3 regions of the Paenibacillus sp. FSL R5-0378 genome follow, and region 3 is predicted to be linked to each of the others. Evidence: riboswitches for the same ligand, from Rfam matches in the RefSeq annotation. Region 3 holds a riboswitch; each other region holds the start of a gene.

Region 1 (7,608 bases), 2.7 Mb from region 3:
GGGTCAGGGAAAACACTCCTTCAAAATATAATTGTCATAACAATTATATGGATATGAACAAAGAACGTCAACGAAAAAAAGCTGCAGTGCGTTGACGATGATTTTGAAGAAGTGTTTGATTGGGGAAGAGACTGAAGATGTTGCAGCTACTGGTGAGTAGGTGTGTCCAATATGGACGAGTACTTGGGATACAGCCGCCGTATGCAGTCCGGGCAAATATCGTGCGTGAATTCGGTGTGGGCATGCTTTTGCAAAAAACTCTCGATGGAATTCCACAAGTCATCGTCATCGCGAATTCGTTTGCAGACAGCGCAGATGGGCAGCAATCCGCGTAGGGTGCGGATCTGGGATAAGGCGGTCATCAAGTCGTTCTCGAGCTGCTTGCTTCGGCTGATATCCGACAGGCAGACGATCATTCCCCGGGGTTCCTCCCTGGCGCCGTTCCGGAGCGGGAAAGCCTCGATTTGAAACCAGCGGGAGGGCTGGATGCAGCTCGACCGGAATTCGTTCCTGTAGTATGTAGAAATACCCTGCAAAACCGCCTGGAGTCTGTCCATGTCTTGTTCGTCTTCTCCCGAAAGGGCGTCGGCGATTTGCATAAAATTAATACCAACCCAGTTAAAGGATTGGGGGACGCCTTCGTCATATGCGCTTTGAATCCAGGCGTGGTTCACTGAAATGATAACTCCTCCGGCATCCACGACGGCAATACTTTGCCTCATGGCATGGATCAATTCATGATAAGAAATGTCGAGTGTGTGCAAAAGCGGTCGCTCCCTGTCTTGGTATTGGTCATAAGCGGGCCCGAATCGCGTTGGAAAGGTAATGTCAGATATGAAGTGAATGATTGCAGGGCGGTTGGATTAGAAAAGGGACTAATGATACAATAAGAGCCATAGGTATGGAAATTCCTAATATAAAGAATACTATACACGTTTTTGCGTCATATTGCAAGCATGAAATTACTTAAATGCGTCGTTTTTTTGCGACATGACTGGAAGGCGGTTTTTTATGCAATCCATTTACGGACGTATTGAGGCATTGATTAAGCAGAAGGGGATGACCAAAAAGTCGTTTTGCGAGCAGCTTAATATCAGCACGGGGAATTTCGGAGATTGGAAAAGGGGGAAGTCCACCCCGAGCACCAATAAATTGATCGAAATCTCGAGCTTTTTCGGCGTCAGCCTTGACTGGCTGATTCTGGGCAAGGAACCGGGGCCGTATATGGTGAAAGAGCAGCAGGATCCTTATTTGTGGGAAAACGGAAGGCAGTTAAACGAAATGCCGCTATCCGATCACGAGAAGGAGTTTATCAAGGAGTACATCAAGTTTGTGGAATACCGGAAGAACCAGTCCCGCGATCAGTAAGATGAAGGTCAAGTACATACATGGGAACAGAAAAGGCACTTCGCTGCGGCAGGGCAGAGCGGAGTGCCTTTGTGGTGTTGTTAAAGAGATCACGAGGCGATATGGGAGTCGTTCTCCTGGATATTGAAAAGGTCTGTGGGCAGGGAGTCTTTCTCCGCTGTCCATGCGCGCTCCATTTCAGCCGTCCATTTGCCGGCCAACGCTTTGGCGTCGTGAGGCGGAATGCTCAGCGAGCGGGCAGCGAGCTGGATGCATGTGCAGACCGCAGATTGCATATAGCCATAAACGGTGTGGTCGCGGCTGGACCCGAGCTGATAGTTGACATAGGCATGCGCCGTGGCCAGGCAGACGGGAGACAGTTCTTTCTGCGCGAGTTCGTCAAGAGCCTTCAGATTGAGCCAGGGGTACAGGGCCTGGGCCAGTTTCAAAAGTCTTCTGCCCCGTTGGCGCACCGCTTCATCATTTTCATGGGCAGCGATTCTTCCGAGGATGTACCGGTCAATCCGGGCGATCTGACGGATATCCCGTTGGTCGGCAGCTGCGTAAATCGCCAGAATGGCCGCGCCGTCTTGGCGGACCAAACGATTCATCATCGGATGAAGGATGAACCCTTCCAGCTCTTCCTGGCTCTGGATGCGCCCTTCTGCAATCCGGGTTTGGAGGTCGAACACATGGCTGAAGCCTCCGACCGACAAGTCGTTATCCAGCGTTTGCACGTAATCGAGCAGTTTGGTGCTTTTGTCGTTCAACGCGGTCACCTCCATTTTGTTGTGGTAATAAATATTACATGAATTGCGAAGTTAAATCATCGATCACTATTATTTGTAAGTTAATATTACATAAATATAATGATTTGTCAATGTTAGGGCGACTAAATCACTGTTTTTTTCGTTTTTTGTGTTATATAATATTACATGATTGGTGTTATAATGCATTTCCCTTTACAATTCGGATGATTTTGTGTATAATAAAAAAGTTCGCTAAATGAACTTTGGATATGCGGTAGTGGTGGAATGGCAGACACGCTATCTTGAGGGGGTAGTGGGCGTACGCCCGTGGAGGTTCGAGTCCTCTCTACCGCATCTATGAACACAGAAAGAAGCTTCCTTGGAGAAATCCAGGGAAGCTTTTTTTGTTGCTTAATGCATTTTCGTATATTTTGGGTTCCCGCAAAGCAAGTGAATTTCGGATCGCAGCAAGTAGCGTTATTTTGTAGAGCTGATTTGCCTATTCGCTTTTTCCGGATGCAAGCAGCTTGCGAATGTCGTTTTCGATTTTGTCCGGTGTCGTTTTGGGCGCGTAACGCTTGATGACCCTGCCCTTGGAGTCGACCAGGAACTTGGTAAAGTTCCACTTGACCGCTTTCGATCCGAGCACGCCCGGCGCTTCCCGGGTCAGGTATTGAAACAGTGGGTGGGCGTTGCTGCCCTTGACGTCGATCTTCTCAAACATCGGGAACGTGACCCCGTAATTCATCTGGCAGAATTCGCCGATCTCCTCGCTGGTACCGGGCTCCTGATTGGCAAACTGGTTGCTCGGAAAACCGAGAATTTGAAAATGATGGTCGCCGAACTCGTCGTACAGCTCCTGCAGCCCGCGAAACTGCGGCGTAAATCCGCATTTGCTGGCCGTGTTCACGATCAGCAGCACGTCACCTTCATATTCCTTTAACGATACCTCTTTACCGCGCAGCGTGTTCACTTGAAAATCATAGACGCTCACTGCCATCCTCCTCCTTTTGTGCTGCTATGAATCATCATCCAGCCGAATCATTTACCAAGCACACAATTTAATTTTAAACGATTGAACTGTAATGTCAATGCGGATATTCCTGCGAGCCAGTGTCCCTTAATGACCTGGATTCCATAAATGCGCCAAATCGGGAGCATGGAAGAGGTAGAAGTCAAAAAGCCAAAATGTAAGCGCTAATAAGGTCCTGAATGTTCCAAAATTCGCGGTTCATGATTTTTAGACTGCCTTTACAGCTTGGAAGGAGCGGGTGTATGATTCAGAGCGTATTCAATACAGTTTCCATTACTAATCGCTGAGTTTCCGCAAAAAAGCGCGGAAATCGGGGGAACCAAACGCGTGCCATGGAGCAGCGAACCGGTGTGAGAGTCGGGGGTCTGCTGCCAGCCGCAGGGGTGAATCCCGGCTACGGATGCCATGGATCCGGCCGGGTAGAGCGACTCTCACCGCTCGAATCCGTCAGCTAACCTCGTAAGCGTCGTTTGAGAGAGGAATGATGAAACTTGCGACCCGAATAAACTTTCGGATCACAGGGGGATCAGCTGGCCTCTGTGTTTTTTTTTACCCTTTTTTAGCTTACTGGAACAAAAGAGAGCATTCATCACAATCACATACACTTATCAATAACGCTTAATTTCGGCCGGAAACGGCCGGGAGCGGGGGAACCACAGCGGCCGCCTGGAATGGAAGCCGCCGGGGTGAATCTTTCCGGTACGGTAAGTACCGGAAGGTAGGGCGACTCTCACGCCCGAATCCGACAGCTAACCTCGTCAGCGTAACGGGAGAGAGACAGCACTTGTCGTGCGCATTTTGAATATAGGACGATCCTTCATATTCGTCCACATTCAAGAAGCCGCGGGAAAGGTCCTTCTTTCCCTGCGGCTTCTTTTGCGTATTCGCGGCTGCCGCACAGGAGGAGCCTTTGAAATGGACAACGTCGTCATCGTGACCGCGCCGAACGAGGCGGGACGCAATTTTATCAAGCTGCTGATGTATTGGAAGAGGCCCTTTGCCGTTCTGACCAACAGTGCCCGGGAGGAACGCCTCTTGAGAAAAATGGGGGTGCAGCGGATCATCCGGCTGAATACGAATCACGCGGAGGATTGGGTGGTGCCCGAAATGGAGGTCGGCAAAATCTTTCTTTTTGAAAGCAGCCTCAACCTGACCTGCCGCTATTTGCAGATCTGCCGTCCCTGGACGTCGGAACCGGTATATGTCATTACGCAGAGGGGCAGCTCACCCGGCATTTACCGGGGGCTTGGTGCAGATCACATCATTTATACCTTAAACGGCGAAGTCGGATTTTTACTGAAATAAAGATGATTCTAACCATGCAAAGGAGAGACCGGAAACGATGATGGATGTATATATGATACTTGCGCTCGCTGCCACCTTTGGCGTGTTCTTGTTATTTTTTCATTGGTGCGGCCAAGTGGTGGAAGAAGGGGGCAAAGACCAATGATTGTCGTTGGGGCATTCGCCGTGCTTGTCTTTATCTATTTGGTTTACGCCTTGATCCATCCGGAAAAATTTTGACCGGTATTTTAAATCTGTAAGCCTCAAGGGGCCAAAGCAGAACATGCTCGTAAGAGGGGGAAGCCAGCCTTGGATATTTTGCAAATTTGTATCGTCATTTTCGTGCTCCTGCTGCTCGTGAAGCCGGTAGGCACTTACGTATATCATATATTCTCCAATGAACCGAACCGGACGGACCGGATTTTCGGCGGCGTGGAAAGAGTTTTATACCGGATCATCGGGCTGAAGCAGCGGGGCAGCATGAATTGGAAAAAGTACGCGCTCAGCATGATCGCAACCAATATCTTTCTGGTAGCGATCAGCTATATATTGCTGCGAACGATGGGCGCCCTTCCGGGCAACCCGAACGGCATCGGCAATATGGAGGCGAGCCTGTCCTTCAACACGGTCATCAGCTTTATGACGAACACGAACCTCCAGCATTACAGCGGAGAGAGCGGCATGTCTTATTTTGGCCAAATGATCGTCATCACGATGATGATGTTTACCTCGGCAGCCTCGGGCCTGGCTATCGCGATTGCTTTTATGCGCGGCATCACCCGCAGGGGTGAGGGGCTCGGGAACTTCTTCGAGGATTTTATCAAGGCGCATGTCCGCCTGTTCGTGCCGCTTGCCCTCATCGTAACCCTGGTGCTGGTCGGGCTCAAAGTGCCGCAGACGCTGGAGCCGATGCGGGCCGTGCAAACGCTGGGAGGCGGCGTGCAGCAGATTCCGCTGGGTCCTGTAGCCTCGCTGGAATCGATCAAGCACCTCGGAACGAACGGGGGAGGCTTCTTCGGTGTCAACTCGGCCCATCCGTTCGAGAACCCAAGCCCGCTGACCAACGTGATCGAAATTCTCAGCATGTGGACAATTTCGGCGTCACTGCCTTACACGTTCGGACGGTTCGCCCGGAACAAGAAGCAGGGCTGGATGATTTTCAGCGTCATGATGACGCTGTTCGTAGCGTTCCTGTGCCTGACGTATTTCTCGGAAAAAGCCGGCAACCCGCTGATCAACCAATTGGGAATCAACAGCTCGGCCGGCAGCATGGAAGGCAAGGAGGTGCGCTTTGGCATCGCGCAGTCCGCGTTGTTCACAACCGTCACCACCGCCGCAACGACGGGGTCGGTCAACAACATGCATGATACGCTGACGCCGCTGGGAGGACTTGCGCCCTTGGCCGAAATGATGCTGAACGTCGTGTTCGGCGGCAAGGGGGTCGGTTTCGTCAATATGATCATGTATGCAATCCTCGGCGTATTTATCTGCGGCCTGATGGTTGGCCGGACGCCGGAATTTCTGGGCCGGAAGATCGAAGCCCGGGAGATGAAGCTGATCGCGGTGGCGATTCTGATGCATCCCTTCATTATTCTTGCTCCGACGGCGATTTCGTTTATGACGCACCTGGGTACCGACGCCTTCTCCAATCCTTCGTATCACAGCTTGAGCCAGTCGCTCTATGAGTTCACCTCCTCGGCGGCGAATAACGGCTCCGGGTTCGAGGGATTGGCAGACAATACCGTATTCTGGAACGTCAGCACCGGTCTGGTGATGCTCCTCGGCCGATATATTTCGATTATTGCGCTGCTCGCCGTTGCAGGTTCGCTGGCGGTGAAGCAGAAGGTCGCCGAGACTCAGGGCACCTTCCGGACCGACAACAAGCTGTTCGCCGGCATTTTGACCGGAACCGTGCTGCTGATCGGAGCGCTGACGTTCCTTCCGGTCCTCGTTTTGGGGCCGGTCGCCGAATTTTTAACACTTAACTAAAGAGGTGGAGCAAGTCATGAGCGGACAACGCAAAAGTATGCTGTCTGGCGGCATTGCCAAACAGGCGCTGAAAGACAGCTTTATGAAACTGAACCCGGCCGTAATGATGAAAAATCCGGTCATGTTCGTTGTGGAGGTCGGCACCTTCGTTGTGCTGCTGATGGTTCTTTTTCCCTCTTATTTTCATACCGAGGGACGGATAGGGTTTAATCTGACCGTGTTTCTGATATTGCTCTTCACCGTCCTGTTCGCGAATTTCGCGGAGGCGCTGGCGGAAGGCAGGGGCAAGGCCCAGGCCGATACGCTCAAGAAGAGCAAAAAAGACACGACGGCGAACAAAATGGTGGGCGGCGAGATCAAGGTCGTGAGTTCGGCCGAGCTGCGCAAAGGCGATGTCGTCATCGTCTCCCAGGGAGAGATGATCCCGGGTGACGGGGAAGTCATCGAAGGTCTTGCATCGGTGGATGAATCGGCGATTACCGGCGAATCGGCACCGGTGATCAAAGAAGCCGGCGGCGATTTCAGCTCGGTCACCGGGGGAACTCGCGTCGTCAGCGACCAGATCAAGGTGATGATCAAAAGCGATCCAGGCGAATCGTTCCTGGACCGGATGATATCCCTGGTCGAAGGGGCGGCGCGCCAGAAAACACCTAACGAAATTGCTCTTAACACGCTGCTTACAACATTAACGTTGATATTTCTGATTGTGGTCGTCACGTTAGCGCCAATTGCCAAGTATTTCGGCATTTCGCTGGATATCCCGGTGCTGATCTCCCTGCTCGTGTGCCTCATTCCGACGACGATCGGCGGGCTGCTGTCCGCCATCGGCATCGCGGGCATGGACCGGGTTACGCAGTTCAACGTGCTGGCCATGTCGGGGAAAGCCGTCGAGGCATCCGGCGACATCAACACGATCATTTTGGATAAAACGGGTACGATTACCTTCGGTAACCGGATGGCGAGCCAGTTCATTCCGGTGGGGGACGCGGATTATGCGGAAACCGCCTATTGGGCGGCCGTCAGCTCGGTTAAAGACGAGACGCCGGAAGGCCGCTCCGTGCTGGAACTGGTGAAGAAGCAGTCGATAGAGGTTCATCCGGAAGCGGCCGCCGCTGGAGAGTTTATCGAGTTCAAGGCGGAGACGCGGATGAGCGGCATCGACCTGGTGGATGGGCGGCATGTCCGTAAAGGGGCGGTGGACGCGGT
Region 2 (7,608 bases), 680 kb from region 3:
GCTTGATTAGCTTATTTCCGCAATGCCTAAGTTAAAAAGCGCGCAAGTACTGTTTCGGGATCTTCTGTTCTCCGTTCAACTCTTGGGCCGCATGAAGCGCCCAATAAGGATCCTTCAGCATGCCTCTGCCGACTGCGACCAGATCCGCCTTTCCTTCCAGCACCACCTGCTGCGCTTCCTCGTAATTTTCCAAGCGGCCGACAGCGATTACCGGTACATCCAGCTTTGCCTTCATTTGCTCCGCCAATTCCACCTGGTACCCCGAGCCGGCCTTCGGTCCGCCGTTCGATCCGATATGACCTTCACCGCCGGAGGAAATATGGAATACGTCCACGCCCGCATCCCGGTATCGTTGGCAGATTTCCGCGCAGTAATCGACGTCATAACCGCCGTCCACGTACTCCTTGGCTGACACTCTCATCAGAACAGGCATGTCTTCAGGGACCGCCTTCTTGACGGCTTTAACAACTTCTTCTCCGAACAACGCCAGGTCTTTTCCATACGCATCGTCTCTTCGGTTGGTCAGCGGAGAATGGAACTGATGGATTAAATAGCCGTGAGCGCCGTGTATCTCGACGGTATCAAAGCCGGCTTCCACCGCGCGCCGGGCCGCTTCCCCATAGGCGGTAACCAGACTCTGGGCCTCTTCGGTGGACAAAGCCCTCGGAATTTTATATTTCTCGTCAAAACGGATGGCCGATGGGGCTACGGGCGGGTTCGCGTCCTCCGCCTTGCGGCCGGCATGGCCCAACTGGATGCCGATCCTTGCGCCATGGGCGTGCACTTCGTCGACGATTTTGCGGTAAGCAGGGATCTGCCCGTCATCCCATATTCCCGTATCCCGGTTCGTAATCCGTCCGTCCGGGTGAACCCCCGTCATCTCTACGATAATCAATCCGGCTCCGCCGACTGCGCGGGATACATAATGGACATAATGCCAATTGTTAGGGATCCCGTCCTCAGCCTGTACCGAATATTGGCACATCGGAGGCATAACAATCCGGTTTTTCAGAGATAATCCTTTAAGTACATAAGGTGTAAATAGATCTGCCATTGCTTCGTGTCTCCTTTATGTTGTATGTGATTAAGCCTATATGACAACAGGGTTATATGATTGCAGCGCCGCCGTTCAATCGTCCATACCTCGCGGTTACGGCCAACGAACAGCGACCGTAATCCATCAGTTCTATTATACACGCTTTGCCGAACGATATGAAAATGTGGCCCAGCAACTGATTTAAAGCAACATAATTGCATCAACTTATGGACATAACAAGGATAAATCATGCTTTCGCTGTTTGTCCGCGGTGGAAAGGAGTCGAGACGGATGAAAAAGAAGCTGTTATGCACATTGCTGTCTTCCCTGCTGATCTTGTTGTTGATCTGTCCTTGGCAGTCCGGGTGGCCGGCAGCCGCCGCTCAAGGCGGTGAACCCCCGGAACATTCGTCAGGTTCCGAACCTGCACGGGAAACCAGCAGCCGGGAGGCGAAAGAAAAGCGGAAGGAACAGCAGATCCTTACGCTAGGCCAGCTGATCAAAAAATATCCCGAAACGTTCAAAATTCACGGTCCGCGCGTCAAAGAGGTGGCCCTAACCTTTGATGACGTGCCGGATCCCAGGTTTACTCCTCAGATCCTGGATGTGCTCAAAGCCCATCATATTAAAGCCACCTTTTTTGTGATGGGCAGCCGGGCGAAGAAGCATCCCGAGCTGGTCGAGCGCATTGTCCGTGAAGGACATGTGATCGGAAACCACTCCTATAATCATCCCGTGTTTCACAAATTGGAGATGGACGAATATGTAGCCGAGATTAAGCGGACGGAGAACACGCTTTACGGCATCGTCGGCTATAAGCCCAAGCTGATCAGGCCGCCTTATGGAGACATCACGGAACGCCAACTGCGCTGGGCCAAGCAGCAGGGCTACAAAATCGTAAACTGGAACGTCGATTCGCTGGATTGGAAAGGAATCAGCAAGGAAGCGGTCAAGCGCAACGTGCTGTCCACCGTTGGGCAAGGCTCGATCATTCTTCAGCATGCGGGAGGCGGAACCACGTCCAATCTCAGCGGTACGATCGATGCCCTTCCGGACATTATTCAGACTTTGAAAAATAAAGGCTATTCATTCGTCACGCTGCCGAGGTTACTTCACGTTCCAAAAGACAAGTAACGCGCTGAGCGTACAAAAAAAACCGGCTTGAGTACAAAAGCCGGTTTTTCCGTGTTATTATGAATAGCATTGACTATTTAATGAAGTACAGCTCAACGTCCTGGAACCCGAAGGCACTAACGCTTTCCGGGCTGCCCGGCACGAAAATGTCGATGCGTTTCCCCTTAATCGCACTGCCGGTATCCTTAGCTGTCGCTACGAAGGCTTTCTTCGGAAGGCCTTGGAAGCTGTGACCGGTAACCAGCACTTTCGTTCCCAACGGGATAACGGAAGGGTCAACCGCGATCGTTCCCAGCTTCAGCGGGTTGCCGAAGTAGTCCACTGCTCCCCACTTGCCGTTTTCGCTAGCGGCAGATGAATAAGCCGTAGCTCGGACGTCCAGCGTTTTGGAGTAATTGAAGGTTTTACCCCATGCTTCCACGACTTTGTCATCGCCGTTGACGTTCAGGGAAGCTGCTGTGATGATGGAGCCGTTGTCCTCTGCGGCAAATGCCTTGGCTGTGCTTGCTCCGGGAACGTTTAATTTCAGGCCTGGATAAATATTGGTTGCTTCTACGCTCGGATTTGCATTCATCAGCTGATTCAAATTAACGCCATATTGTTTAGATAATGTATAGAAGGTGTCTCCATCCTTCGCTACATGGACCGAGTCCGCAAACGTGGGTACCGCTTGTACCGCCAGAGAAATGCCGATGATGGCTGCAAGTGTCTTGATTCCTTTAAATCTTTTCATGGTTCCTCCTTAAGTCGTGATGCCTGCGAAGTTAGCTGTCGGATTCGGATTGAGGAGACAACCCTACGCCCTATTGGTGCGATTCACCCCAAGCGTACTATGTACACAAATTACATCCCCCGCACTTTACCTTAGAAAAGTTTCGGCTCAACAAATATATCACAATTTTGTAACCTGTGCGCATGAAAATGTTACCAATCCAAAAGTCTTGAATTATCAGGCTTTATTTAGGGTTGTTAGCTGACTTAAGCAAGGGAGCAGCAGCTCAATTCCTTTTAAAATAGTTACAAAATCCTCATTCATTTTAACAATTTATTCATGAAAAGGTACATAAAAAGCCCTGGATGAGTAATATTCTCGTCCAGGGCTTTATCATTTTTATATGCAGGCACTTTGTCAAAGAACCTTGCTCAGAAAATCTTTCGTGCGGCTGTTTTGTGGGTTACCGAACACTTCCGCAGGCGTCCCCTGCTCGACGATTTGTCCGCCGTCCATAAAGACGATCCGGTCGCCGACTTCCCGGGCAAACCCCATTTCATGGGTTACGATGACCATCGTCATGCCGCCCTCCGCAAGCTTCTTCATGACCTCCAGCACTTCGCCGACCATTTCGGGGTCCAGGGCCGAAGTCGGCTCGTCAAAGAGCATGACGTGGGGCTGCATGGCCAGCGCCCGCGCGATGGCGATCCGCTGCTTCTGCCCGCCTGACAGCTGGGACGGATACGCATCCTTCTTGTCGGATAATCCGACCGTGCGCAGCAGGTCAAGGGCAATCCGTTCCGCCTCGGCCGGCGGCTGCTTTTTCACCTTAACCGGGGCTAGCATGAGGTTCTGCAGCACCGATTTATGCGGGAACAGATTGAAATGCTGGAACACCATGCCCATTTTTTCGCGGGTGGCATTGATGTTGTGGCGTTTGTCCGTAATCGGCTCGCCTTCAAACGTGATCTGCCCCCCTGTTGGCGTTTCGAGCAGATTCAGGCAGCGGAGAAAGGTACTTTTCCCCGAGCCGCTGGGGCCGATCACGACGACGACCTCGCCTTTGGCGATGTCGATGTCGATCCCTTTCAGAATCTCCAGCTTGCCGAACGATTTGCGCAGATCTTTAACGCTGATCATCGGTATTCAGCCTCCTTTCGAATACCCCTAGCAGCTTGGACAGGGTAAACGTCATAATGAAGTAGATGGCCGCAATGACCAGCAGCGGACTGAGGTAATCATACGTAATCCCTTGGATAGCCCCCGACTGGTACATCAAGTCGGTGACGCCGATAAACGATACGATGGATGATTCCTTGATAATCGTAATAAACTCATTGCCGATGGCCGGCAGCACGCTTTTAACAGCTTGGGGCAGCACGATGTACCGCATCGTCATGCTGCGCGTCATTCCGAGGGAACGGGCCGCTTCCGACTGGCCACGGTCCACCCCCTGGATTCCGGCACGGAACACTTCCGCAAGGTACGCGGAGCTGTTAATGGACAGCGTAATTGCACCGGACTCGATCGGCGTAAATTTGACCCCGAAGGCCACGAGGCCGTAGTGAATAATAAACAGCTGAACAACCATCGGGGTACCGCGGAGAACTTCCACCCATACCGAACCGATTAGCTTCGGCAGCCAAAAGCGGGACATCCGCATCAAGGATATAAGAATGCCCAGCACGAAGCCGCAGAAGACGCCGATGGCCGCCAGGAGCAGTGTATACTGGATACCTGTCGCAAAATACGTCCGGTAATCCCAAAAAACGGAGAACATATTCATAAAGACCCAAGAACCTCCTTTGTCATCATACCTGCCTGTCCCATCCTTTCCCTGTATACAACAGATCGGGACATATTTGAAACAAGGTACCCATCATTGAACAGAAAAAATAGCGAATTCGCTTCGCTATTTTATCCGATGTATAAAATGAGAACAGACAGCTTAACCTCTATTTCTGTGCAGCCAAATCGCTCGCTTCGGCGACGTACTGCTCAATCTTGTTTTCGGATTTCAGACGGTCCAGCGTTTTATTGATTTGGTTCACGAGCTCGGTGTTGCCTTTTTTGATCCCGATCGCGTAGCCGTCTTCCTTATAATCAGGAACCGCATCCGCAATTACCAAACCTTTGACGTTCTTGATGTATGCTTCGGCAACCGGTTTCTCCATGATGGAGGCATCCACGCGGCTCGAATTCAGCTGAAGCACAATGTCGGAAATTTTGCCCAGGCCGGTGATCTTCGCCCCCGGAATCGTCTTGGCAATGTCCTCCTGGATCGAACCCTTCTGAATGCCGAGCGAAGCTCCTTCCAGAGCTTTCATCGTGCTGTATTTGTCTTTGTCAGCCTCTCTGACGACAACGGCCTGCTCTGCCTTATAGTAGTTGTTCGAAAAATCGATTTGTTTCTTGCGTTCTTCGTTTGGTGTAAGGCCAGAAATGACAAAATCTACCCGGCCGGTGGACAGCTCGCCGAGAAGCGCATCAAAGCTCATGTCCTTGACTTCAAGCTGCGCCCCCATGTCTTTGGCGATTTCCTTGGCGATTTCGATATCGAAGCCGACGATTTGGTCCTTGCCGTTCACCATTTTATGAAATTCGTACGGCGGGAAGTCCGCGCTAGTACCAAGCACGATCGTCTTGCCGCTGGCCGGCTGTTCGCCCGCTGCCGTGCTGCCCTCAGTCGAAGGTTTGCTTCCGCATCCGGCAAGCAGGGAGCCTGCCAGCAGAATGCATGCCGTTAGAATACCCCATTTTTTCATATCTATCTCTCCTGTCCATTTCAATGATACTTATTGTTGTTCAAAGGCATGATCCGTATCCGGCCCAGCCCGAAAAACCACGGTTCTAATCATACAATAAAAATGCATGATTATGCAATGACATTTTCATACAGTGGTCAATACATTTCAAAATAGCCAGAATAATGCGGATTATAGCTTTTTAATACCATTTATTCCTAGTTCTATTGTTTCTTTTAGTCACCTCCCCTTCTTTTTCGGAATAAATATGTATTTACCGTTTCAAGGCCCGTCTCCTTCCTAATCCGATGCATAAATCCCTTCAAAAACCTGCACCCTTTGAAAGAAAAGCTTCTTATTATGTAATTACACGCAATGGGGACTCCTACGCAAAAAGTTCACCGAAACGTCAGATTAAGGCGGCAGCCATGGTTCATCATTCCGGGAATGAGGTATTAAATAGCTAGATATTTGATGGAGGTGTAGTCATGCTGCTGGAAGCTTTATACCATGTCCCCCGGGACAAATGGGCCTATGCATACGATCCGAAGACGATACATCTGCGTGTCCGCACCAAACGAAACGACGTGGATACGGTGGTTGCGATGACCGGAGACAAATACGACTGGGATTCGACCTATTTTGAAATTACGATGGAAAAAGCCGCGACCGACGAGATGTTCGATTATTGGGAAGCTGCCGTGCTGCCTAAATACAAGCGTCTTAGCTATGCGTTCCGGATCACTTCCGGCAAAGAAACGATTTACATGCTCGACAACGGGCTGTACCGAAATTGTCCGGCGCCGACGGGCGGCTATTACGAATTTTCTTACATACATGAGATCGACGTATTTAAGGTGCCGGATTGGGCAAAGGATGCTATTTTTTACCAAATTATGCCGGAACGTTTTGCAAACGGGGATCCAAGCAATGATCCGAAAGGGACACAGCCTTGGGGAGGACAGCCGACAACAGACAATTTCTTCGGCGGCGACCTGCAGGGCGTCCTGGATCATTTGGACGACCTACTCGATCTGGGCATTAATGCGATATATTTCACACCTTTGTTCACGTCGCCGTCGAACCATAAATACGACATCGTCGATTATAAGCAGGTTGATCCGCATTTTGGGGACAACGAGCTGCTCAAGCAGGTCGTGGAAGCCTGTCACAGCAAAGGGATCCGCGTCATGCTCGATGCCGTGTTCAACCACTGCAGCGAACTGTTTCCACCGTTCCAGGACGTCCTGAAGCATGGGGAAAAGTCCAAATACGCCGATTGGTTTCATATCAACCAGTTTCCGGCTCGGGTTGAGAACGGGATCGCCACGTATGACACGTTTGGTTTCTTTGGCAATATGCCCAAGTTCAACACGGCCAATCCCGAGGTGAAGCAGTATTTGCTGGACGTTGCCGAGTACTGGATTAAGGAAATCAAGCTGGACGGCTGGAGGCTGGACGTGGCGAACGAGGTCGACCACCATTTTTGGCGGGACTTCCGCATGGTCGTCAAAAACGCCAATCCGGACGCATATATCGTCGGAGAAGTGTGGAGCGATTCCCTCGCCTGGCTGGTGGGCGACCAGTTCGACTCTGTCATGAACTACCCTTTTGCCGACAAGGTGCTGGAGTTTTTCAACGGAGGCATGGACGGACTGACGTTCGCCAACAAAATGGGCACCATCCTGATGCGCTATCCGCAGCAGACGAACGAAGTGGTGTTCAACATGCTGTGCAGCCATGATACGCCGCGCCTCTTGACGCGAGTCGGCAACGACAAGCGCCGGATGAAGCTGGCGGTCGTCTTCCTGTTCACGTTCATGGGGACGCCATGCATCTTCTACGGTGATGAGGTGGGCCTTACCGGAGGCGGCGATCCGGACTGCCGTAAATGCATGGAGTGGGATCCGAAGAAGCAGGACCGCGAGCTGTACGATTTTTACAAGCTGCTCATCGGTCTGCGCAAAAAAAACAAAGCGCTC
Region 3 (7,608 bases):
TTATCCGGGTTGCTGTTAATGTCGAGCACCGGCGCAAAATTGACCTGAAGCCCGAGCGCCTTTAGCTCTTCCCCGGTCAGCCGTCCGGCCGCTTCGGCGAGCGTTGTATCTCCGGTTGCGCCGAGCGCCATTTGACCCGGCAGATTCGTACCTCCGGGGATTCGTTTAACGACGCCGCCTTCCTGGTCGATGCCAAGGAACAGCGGAATATCGCCTGCCTCCATCTGCAGATCATGCGTCAGAGTGGTGACCTGCCGAGCGTCTACGATATTTTTATCAAAAAGAATAAGTCCGCCCAAATCCTGATCATGGATGCTGCGTTTGACTCCTTCATTGACCGCAGTCGTCACTTGCCCGTTCCATTGCCTGATGTCTGGCATGAGCATTTGGCCGACCTGCTCGCTGACCGTCATATAGGACATCAGCTTATCCCAATCCTGTGCCTGAATGGCCCCTTGACGTTCGAAGCGAATGACCCGTGACATAAATACGGCAAACTCCGCACGCGTCACAGATCGGTCTGGACGAAAGGTGCTATCTGAATATCCGCCGATCAATCCGTTGGAGCTCATGATGAGAATAGGCGCTGCCGCCCAATGCTTTGCTGTATCCGTTATTGTTACGGGTTGCTGGCCTTTTACGAGTGAATAGGCCCGTGTAAGAAACGCCGCCGTTTCGGCACGGCTCATCGGTGCATCCGGATGGAAGGTGCTGTCAGGAAATCCGCTGGCCAGCCCATGTTTTGCGGCAATGGCAATTTCAAGATAAAAAGGATGGTTCTTAGGCACATCTGTATAGGTCATGCCGCCGCCCGCTTCTTGCTGCAGCTCCTGCGGATAAAGCTCCCGCACCATGAAAGTAACGGCCTGCGCTCTTGTGACTTGCCTTTCGGGCATAAACTTCCCGTAACCGTATCCAGCGACGGTTCCCCGTTCGGCCATATAGGTGATGCCGTCTTCCGCCCACTTCGAGTGCTGCAGATCGCTAAATCGTTCTTCCGCAGCTGCGCTTCCTGCCCATACGAGCACAGAACCGAGTACGGCACCGAATATCGTTATTAGTTTCACATTCATCTGTTCCACCCCTGTTGCTGTTCTATATACGTTGATTAGACGCAATGGATGAATTTTTGTTGCGTTAATCCTTTGACACTCTGCACATCGTGAAAATATACGGATCCCCTACTCTGAAGGAAATAAGCCCTTACTCATAAGCCATTACACTCAAGCCATTACTCCCACGGGATTACTCTTTCCCTTCCTATATATCCGCTGCTTTTACGCAAAAAAAAAGACCGCCGGCACAGATGCCGGGGCCTCATTACGAATGGTTTGAACCATCTGAATCGCTATTTTTTTAAATGATACGGTACCGTTGTCACAACAACATCTTTGCGGAATAAAAGATAAGTCCGGATCATCAAACTCGTCTGGTTGTGCAGCAGATTGTGCCAGCTCCGCTTTGGAATAAACTGCGGAATGATCACTGTGACCTGGTAGTTGGATTCGCTGGCTTTCCGGTGCACCGTATCGATAAATTTGCTAAGCGGATGAATGATGCTCCGGTACGGAGAATGCAGCGTCACAAGGCGCACGTCGGGCCGCCATTTTTGCCATTTTTCCTCAAACCGGTTCTCTTCTTCACGTTCAAACGGAATATATACCGCAATGATCTGATCCGCCGCCAGCGACTTCGCATAATTCAGGGAATGCTCCACGACATGCGTAATGCCCGAAACGGGGAGAATGATCACATTGCCTTCAATCGGTACCGCCGGCTCGCACGTCGACAGCCGCAGCTGCTCGCCAACCGCCTCATAATGCTTCTTGATCCGGTGGAACAGATACACGATCAGCGGCAAAAAGATCAGTACCGGCCAAATCTGCGCAAACTTGGTTGCGAAGAACATCACCGACACCGTGAAGCTGATCAGCGCGCCGATCGTATTGATGACGAGCTTCGTCACCCAACCCTGCGGTTTTTCCCGGATCCACTTGACGATCATTCCCGTTTGCGAGAGCGTGAAAGGGATAAATACCCCTACCGCGTACAGTGGGATCAAATGTTCCGTCTGTCCGTGGAAAGCGACGATCAGCACGATGGACAGTAGCCCAAGGATGATGATTCCGTTCGAATATCCCAAACGGTCACCGCGGACAGTAAACATCCGGGGAATAAACCGGTCTTTGGCTAAATTGACCGCCAGCAGCGGAAACGCCGAATATCCGGTGTTGGCCGCCAGGATCAAGATCAGTGCCGTCGTGCCCTGGATGAAAAAGTACATAAAATTCCGTCCGAACGTCTGATTGGCAATCTGGGATACGACCGTCTCCTGGGGATTTGGGGATATACCCAAATAATAAGCAAGAAATACGATGCCCGAGAAGAGTACAGCCAGCAGAATCCCCATTGCCATCAAGGTTTTGGCCGCATTGTTCGGAGCCGGATCCTTGAAGTTCGGGATGGCGTTCGAGATCGCTTCGACCCCGGTCAGAGCGGAGCTGCCCGAGGCAAAAGCTTTTAAGAGCAGGAACAGGCTGATTCCCGCCACCGGCGTCCCGACCGGCGTATGCAAATGCGGTGAAACGTGACCGGTCACGATGTTGTACATACCGACGCCGATCAAAATGAACAGCGCTAAGGCGAACAGATACACCGGATAAGCCAGGATGGAGGCGGACTCGGTGACGCCCCGCAAATTCAGCAGCGTGATGAGGATGACGAAGGTGACGGCAATCCCCACCGTATGCTCATGCAGCGCCGGAAACGCCGAAGTCAGCGCGTCCGTGCCCGCCGAAACGCTGACCGCAACAGTCAGAATGTAATCTACCAGCAGCGATCCGCCGGCCACCAGCCCGGGATAGATTCCCAGATTCTGTTTGGAGACGACGTAAGCGCCGCCGCCATGCGGATAAGCGAAGATGATCTGCCGGTAGGATAAAATGAGTGCAGCCAGCAAAATCAGTACGCCGATTCCGATCGGTATCGAATACCAGAACGCCGCCGTGCTGACCGTAACCAGAACCAGCAAAATTTGCTCCGGCCCATACGCTACGGACGACAGCGCATCGGAGGATAGAATGGCCAAAGCTTTTTTCTTATTCCGTTTTTGTTCTCCCAATTCGGTAGACTTCAGCGGCCGTCCGATCAAAAGTCTTTTCAATGCTGCCATAAAATGTTTGTCACCGCCAGTGTTAGAGTTGAAATGCTCATGATGTACCCGTTAGACACGTGTTCAACCCTTTTTGGGCACAACAAAAAAAGCCGCAGGAAAGCTGGACCTTCCCGTGGCTTTACGCGCACGACAAATCCCTCTTTCATAACGCTTACGAGGTTAGCTGACGGATTCGGGACCGAAAGTATCCCTACACTCAATAAATGAACATCAAGTGATTCACCCCTGGGACGAAGGCTTAGCTTCCTCCCTTTGGTTCCCCCGCTCCTGATTTCAGAATTCAGCGATCAAGGAGTACTACGTTTCAGGTTCACAAGTTCACGATTACGAATTGAATCTTACTCCTTCCGGATACCTGCTGTAAAGAAGCAAACGGTTTGAGATACGTATGAAAAAATTCAAAAGAACTTCATGTCAACGCTTACATTGGCGGCACTCTATTAATTTCTGGCTGTAGCTGTGCATATCGCTTGTTTACGCTATTAAATTCATATCGGACTTCTATATATTTCGATCCGCCGCATTCCTCAGCGAAGCCTCTACGGTATCCAGCCGGTTCAAGCAGTGATGCCGGACCATTTCGAGGTCGTTATCCAGCTGGTCTGGCTCCAGGTCACGCTGCAAAATATTCATGCACCAATGGGTCAGGTTTCTCAAATGATGGCGGTATGCATAATAACGCAGTAAATCCGGGTTCAGCTCCATCTGTTGACCTAGTTCCTGCTCATACCCTTTGAGAAAATGACCCAGTCCGTCCCCGATATACCCCACGATATCCAGCTCTGGGGGCGCGAGCATGGCTGCTTCCCAGTCCAGGACGACAAGCCGTCCGTCTGCGGTCTCCATCAGATTCCCTCCCCACAGATCACCGTGACAGAGCACATTGGGGGCCGGGTCAAGTACGAGACGTTCACGAACCCCTGTGATCTGGTGCAACAGCTCGGTTATGCGCGTTTGCTGAGGGATAACAAGCTCACGCAGCAGCTGGCTAGCGGGATTTGCACCGGGCTGAAGATGTTCAAGCTGCTCCAGGCATTGGATCAAATGCTCGGAAAAGGAGACATCATACGTTTCAACCGCAAGGCCGGATGTGGTAGTGAAAGGAGTCGACTTCCGAATCCGCGCCGCCAGCCGTCCAACACGCTCCAAGTTATGCTTGGAAAAAGGGTAAGCCTCAGCTAAGGTATCTCCTTCGATAAATTGAAACAGCACCGCTGTGCAATCAGGAAGGGAAAGCAGAAAAGCACCGCTTAAGGTTCGGAATGGACAAGGCAATTCCATAAATCGGCCGGTCTGATGCAATTCCCACATAAACGGCACATAACGCCTGCAGCGAAGGATGCTTTGGCGGTGGCTGTCATTGCTATGGTCAAACAGTTTCAGATAGGATCGCGTCCCATTTTCTCCCTCCACCCGGTAAGAATAGGCCGAATCTCCATAAGGGATAAAAATAAGCCTCCGGGCAGCAATTCCGTAAGCTTCGTTCAAGTGATGCACAAAAGCCCCTTCGTCCATTCGATATGACTGCCTCACTTCGCTCTCCCCTTTCCCCTTTACATCGTAGCGCGGTTAAAAGCAATCAAGCCCGGTGTCTGTGTAACCCGGACTTGATCGCACTCACCTCTTAGGAGATTAAAACAATCTTTCATTCATTCACCAATGTTAACAGGCAATGTTAACCGATGTAGACCACCGCACCGCCGCGCCTGTACGCCTTTGGCAGTTCCGTCTCCAGCAGCTCGAGTCTGCGTAACATGTGGTCGAGGTCGTCCCCATGCATGTGGCTTCGCGCCCATTCTTTAAGCTGGGACACTTCGCCCAAGACAGACGGGATGTCCTCGGACTCCACGTCTGTACCGTCCTGGAAAAGTGCGACCCACTGCAAGTTCAGCTCTTCCACCGCCGGCACCCAATATTTCTGGAAAAAGGATTCCGTCGCCACCGGAAGCATAAAGGACCGTTCAAATTCGTCTTCCGGGTCCACAATAATGGCGCTGATTGACATGTTATTTCACCCCAAATCGAATGTTGAATGTATAATCCGGGAATTCTTGACGCAGCTTGTTCAAGCTGTTCTCCGCGGCTGTCCGTAACGCCGGCGAGTCCCCGTCCAGCTGAAACTCAAAATGCCGGATTCCTTTGATTTGCTCCAGTGTCGGGATCTCCGCCGTTCCATCAGGCGTCGTTCGCGTCCCAACCGCCTTCTGCATCAGGTTGTTGATCCGCACCTTCGTTTTCTGGTACAACTGCTTATCTGTAAATTGCTGCGGCGTCTGCTGCGGCTTACCCGTTTTTGGATGGATGCGGTCGAGCCCTTGCGCCGACTTGGCTTCATAGAAGATGCCCTTCTCCAGATCGACGCCGTCAAACTCCCCAAGCGCTCCGTTCTTGGCATCGTGGAGCTCCACCCCACGGTACTTCGCTTTGCTCCAATGTACGTAATCGTCTGCATCGTTCTTCGGCGGCTGCTCCTCGGGATCTTTTTCCTTCTTTGGCGGTGGATCCTCTCCATCTGGCTTATGCGGCTTCTTGGGCAGGTCAGGTTCCGGCTTCGGCTCCTTTCGCCGTTTAAGCAGCTTCTCCAGCCAATCCTTCAGCCTGCTGCCGCCCTTCTTTCCGAAGCGTTCGGCCAGCCTGCCGAACGGAACACGGCTCAGTGCCAGCGCAAGCAGCGTAGAGATCACATTTTCGGGGGTGAGCAGCCTTTTCGGATCGCGGATATCCTTAGCGATTTCATGGCCGCTCGCTGGTATGCTCGCCGCCGTTAAGGCAATGCCGAGAGCGGGCCAGAAGCTGACGAACATGAAGGACAAAGCGAACGCTCCGAGCACGATGGCGCTTTTTTCCCAAAAACCGAGGCGGTCCCACCAGTTCTGCAGCGAATCGAACATGCATGAGAAGCAAGCCGGATCGGCGGGATGGACGTGCGCCTGGAAATAAGCGGCGAAGCCCGCCAGCCCGGCGACCAACAGAAGGGCCGCGGTTACACCGGCGGCGGCACGGAAATGCTTCAGCATCCTCGTTTGCAGGTCACCCTGCAGCGCGGCCGCTTCCTGATTGCCGTATAGGAGCGAGAAGCCCAGCTCCCTGCGTTCCCGGGTCCAGGACATGACGCTCGCCAGCCGTTCCCTGCGGGTCAAGAGAGACTCCAGCATATACCACAGCTCTGGCACCGGGTTGATCCATCCTTCGCCTTCCATTCTCGGCAGCCGGCTTTTCACCCGATTCAACGAGACGTAATCCAGCACGAGCCCAATTGCCAGCATCAGGAGGAACACGCCTTTCGTGCGGTATCCGCTCCCCGTCAGGTCGCTGATTTTCATAAACCAGTCCGGCAAGGAGCCCTGCCCGTTATATGCGGCATGATCGATGATCGACCAGACGAGCAGCAGTGCAGGCAGGGCGAAGATGGCGTCGCTCAGCCGCTTGCGCAAACGCACGGCCAAACCGAGCCCTAAGGTTATCATGCCGGTGTGCACAGGATGACTGACCGACATGATGGTCGGAAAGATGCTTTCTTCAAACCGGCCGGGGAACAGCGTCCAAAAATCCCAATGGATGGTTTCCCCACCAAGCATCGTCACACTGTAGCCGTACGTCCGCCCGATGATGCCGGAGTTCAGCCAGCGGCGCGTCAGCTCTTCCATCAATTGAAAGCCCACGCCCGCCCCGGCTCCGGCCAGCGTATAATCGGCAAGGCTCATGGAAGAGGCGCGCCGTGAAAAGAGTAGAAACAGACCGAGCGGCAGCAGCTTCCACACTTCCTCGAAGATCGGGGTCAGGACGGCCTGGGACCAGGTGTCCCGCGTATCCCCGCCAAACAGGCCGTGAGCCGCGAGCAGTGTCAGCGCCGTAACCGGGATGACGAGAAAGATGCCCAGCAGCATAAACATGGCCGCCTGCTTCCAGGTAAATGTTTTGCTCCGGCAAAGAAACCAAAACTGCAGCATGACATAAAAGGACCATAAATACTGAACGAGCATCGTGCGTGAATCCCGGTACAGGAACAGGCCCAGGATAAAAAACAAAAGGGATACCCAGCACCAAATCGTATATAAGGTTTTGAGCCAGGGGAGGCGCTGGAGCGTTCCCTGCACCCACCGATACACCCCTTCAGCGATATCCCTGATTCCGTTTCGGATGTTCCAGATCGTATCCGTTTCCATCTCCTCCTTCATGGCATCACCCTGATTCTGAGGGGCTGTCCTGACAAGAGCTGTGAAGTTATAAGATCGGCTTCCTCCCCAATATACCTTATATTCGTCTTGGTAGGGCAATGAATATGGGGATGTAAACCAAAACTGGACCATTTTCCCCCTCCAAGGGGACGAAGGTCAGCCGAAAGGCCGCCGCTAACTGGCACGAGTGGTGCATAGCTCCTATAATCAATCCGTCCTGTTCACTCGTTTCTGAAGATTTGCAGGACCGTGTCC

What was found. Region 3 has a riboswitch for cyclic di-AMP ahead of MKY74_RS21185 (APC family permease). Riboswitches for the same ligand answer to the same signal wherever they lie in the genome.
Region 1: another riboswitch for cyclic di-AMP. It lies ahead of MKY74_RS08505 (hypothetical protein); the one in region 3 lies ahead of MKY74_RS21185 (APC family permease).
Region 2: another riboswitch for cyclic di-AMP. It lies ahead of MKY74_RS24290 (3D domain-containing protein); the one in region 3 lies ahead of MKY74_RS21185 (APC family permease).

The regions. Positions count from the first base shown of each region.
Region 1 is NZ_JBBPAY010000001.1:1,834,702-1,842,309, forward strand. It holds gene MKY74_RS08480 (PAS domain-containing protein) at 147-764, opposite strand; gene MKY74_RS08485 (helix-turn-helix domain-containing protein) at 1,012-1,368, shown strand; gene MKY74_RS08490 (urease accessory protein UreF) at 1,458-2,117, opposite strand; tRNA gene MKY74_RS08495 (tRNA-Leu) at 2,368-2,450, shown strand; gene MKY74_RS08500 (glutathione peroxidase) at 2,596-3,090, opposite strand; cyclic di-AMP (ydaO/yuaA leader) riboswitch at 3,401-3,611, shown strand; cyclic di-AMP (ydaO/yuaA leader) riboswitch at 3,735-3,907, shown strand; gene MKY74_RS08505 (hypothetical protein) at 4,045-4,434, shown strand; gene kdpF (K(+)-transporting ATPase subunit F) at 4,576-4,653, shown strand; gene kdpA (potassium-transporting ATPase subunit KdpA) at 4,723-6,402, shown strand; gene kdpB (potassium-transporting ATPase subunit KdpB) at 6,419-7,608, shown strand, end outside.
Region 2 is NZ_JBBPAY010000001.1:5,254,805-5,262,412, forward strand. It holds gene MKY74_RS24280 (NADH:flavin oxidoreductase/NADH oxidase) at 32-1,054, opposite strand; gene MKY74_RS24285 (polysaccharide deacetylase family protein) at 1,328-2,170, shown strand; gene MKY74_RS24290 (3D domain-containing protein) at 2,244-2,903, opposite strand; cyclic di-AMP (ydaO/yuaA leader) riboswitch at 2,907-3,061, opposite strand; gene MKY74_RS24295 (amino acid ABC transporter ATP-binding protein) at 3,300-4,022, opposite strand; gene MKY74_RS24300 (amino acid ABC transporter permease) at 4,009-4,668, opposite strand; gene MKY74_RS24305 (transporter substrate-binding domain-containing protein) at 4,838-5,647, opposite strand; gene MKY74_RS24310 (alpha-glycosidase) at 6,115-7,608, shown strand, end outside.
Region 3 is NZ_JBBPAY010000001.1:4,574,075-4,581,682, reverse strand. It holds gene MKY74_RS21190 (glycoside hydrolase family 3 N-terminal domain-containing protein) at 1-1,073, opposite strand, end outside; gene MKY74_RS21185 (APC family permease) at 1,349-3,172, opposite strand; cyclic di-AMP (ydaO/yuaA leader) riboswitch at 3,308-3,471, opposite strand; gene MKY74_RS21180 (phosphotransferase) at 3,677-4,708, opposite strand; gene MKY74_RS21175 (hypothetical protein) at 4,851-5,180, opposite strand; gene MKY74_RS21170 (PrsW family glutamic-type intramembrane protease) at 5,182-7,353, opposite strand; gene MKY74_RS21165 (hypothetical protein) at 7,575-7,608, opposite strand, start outside.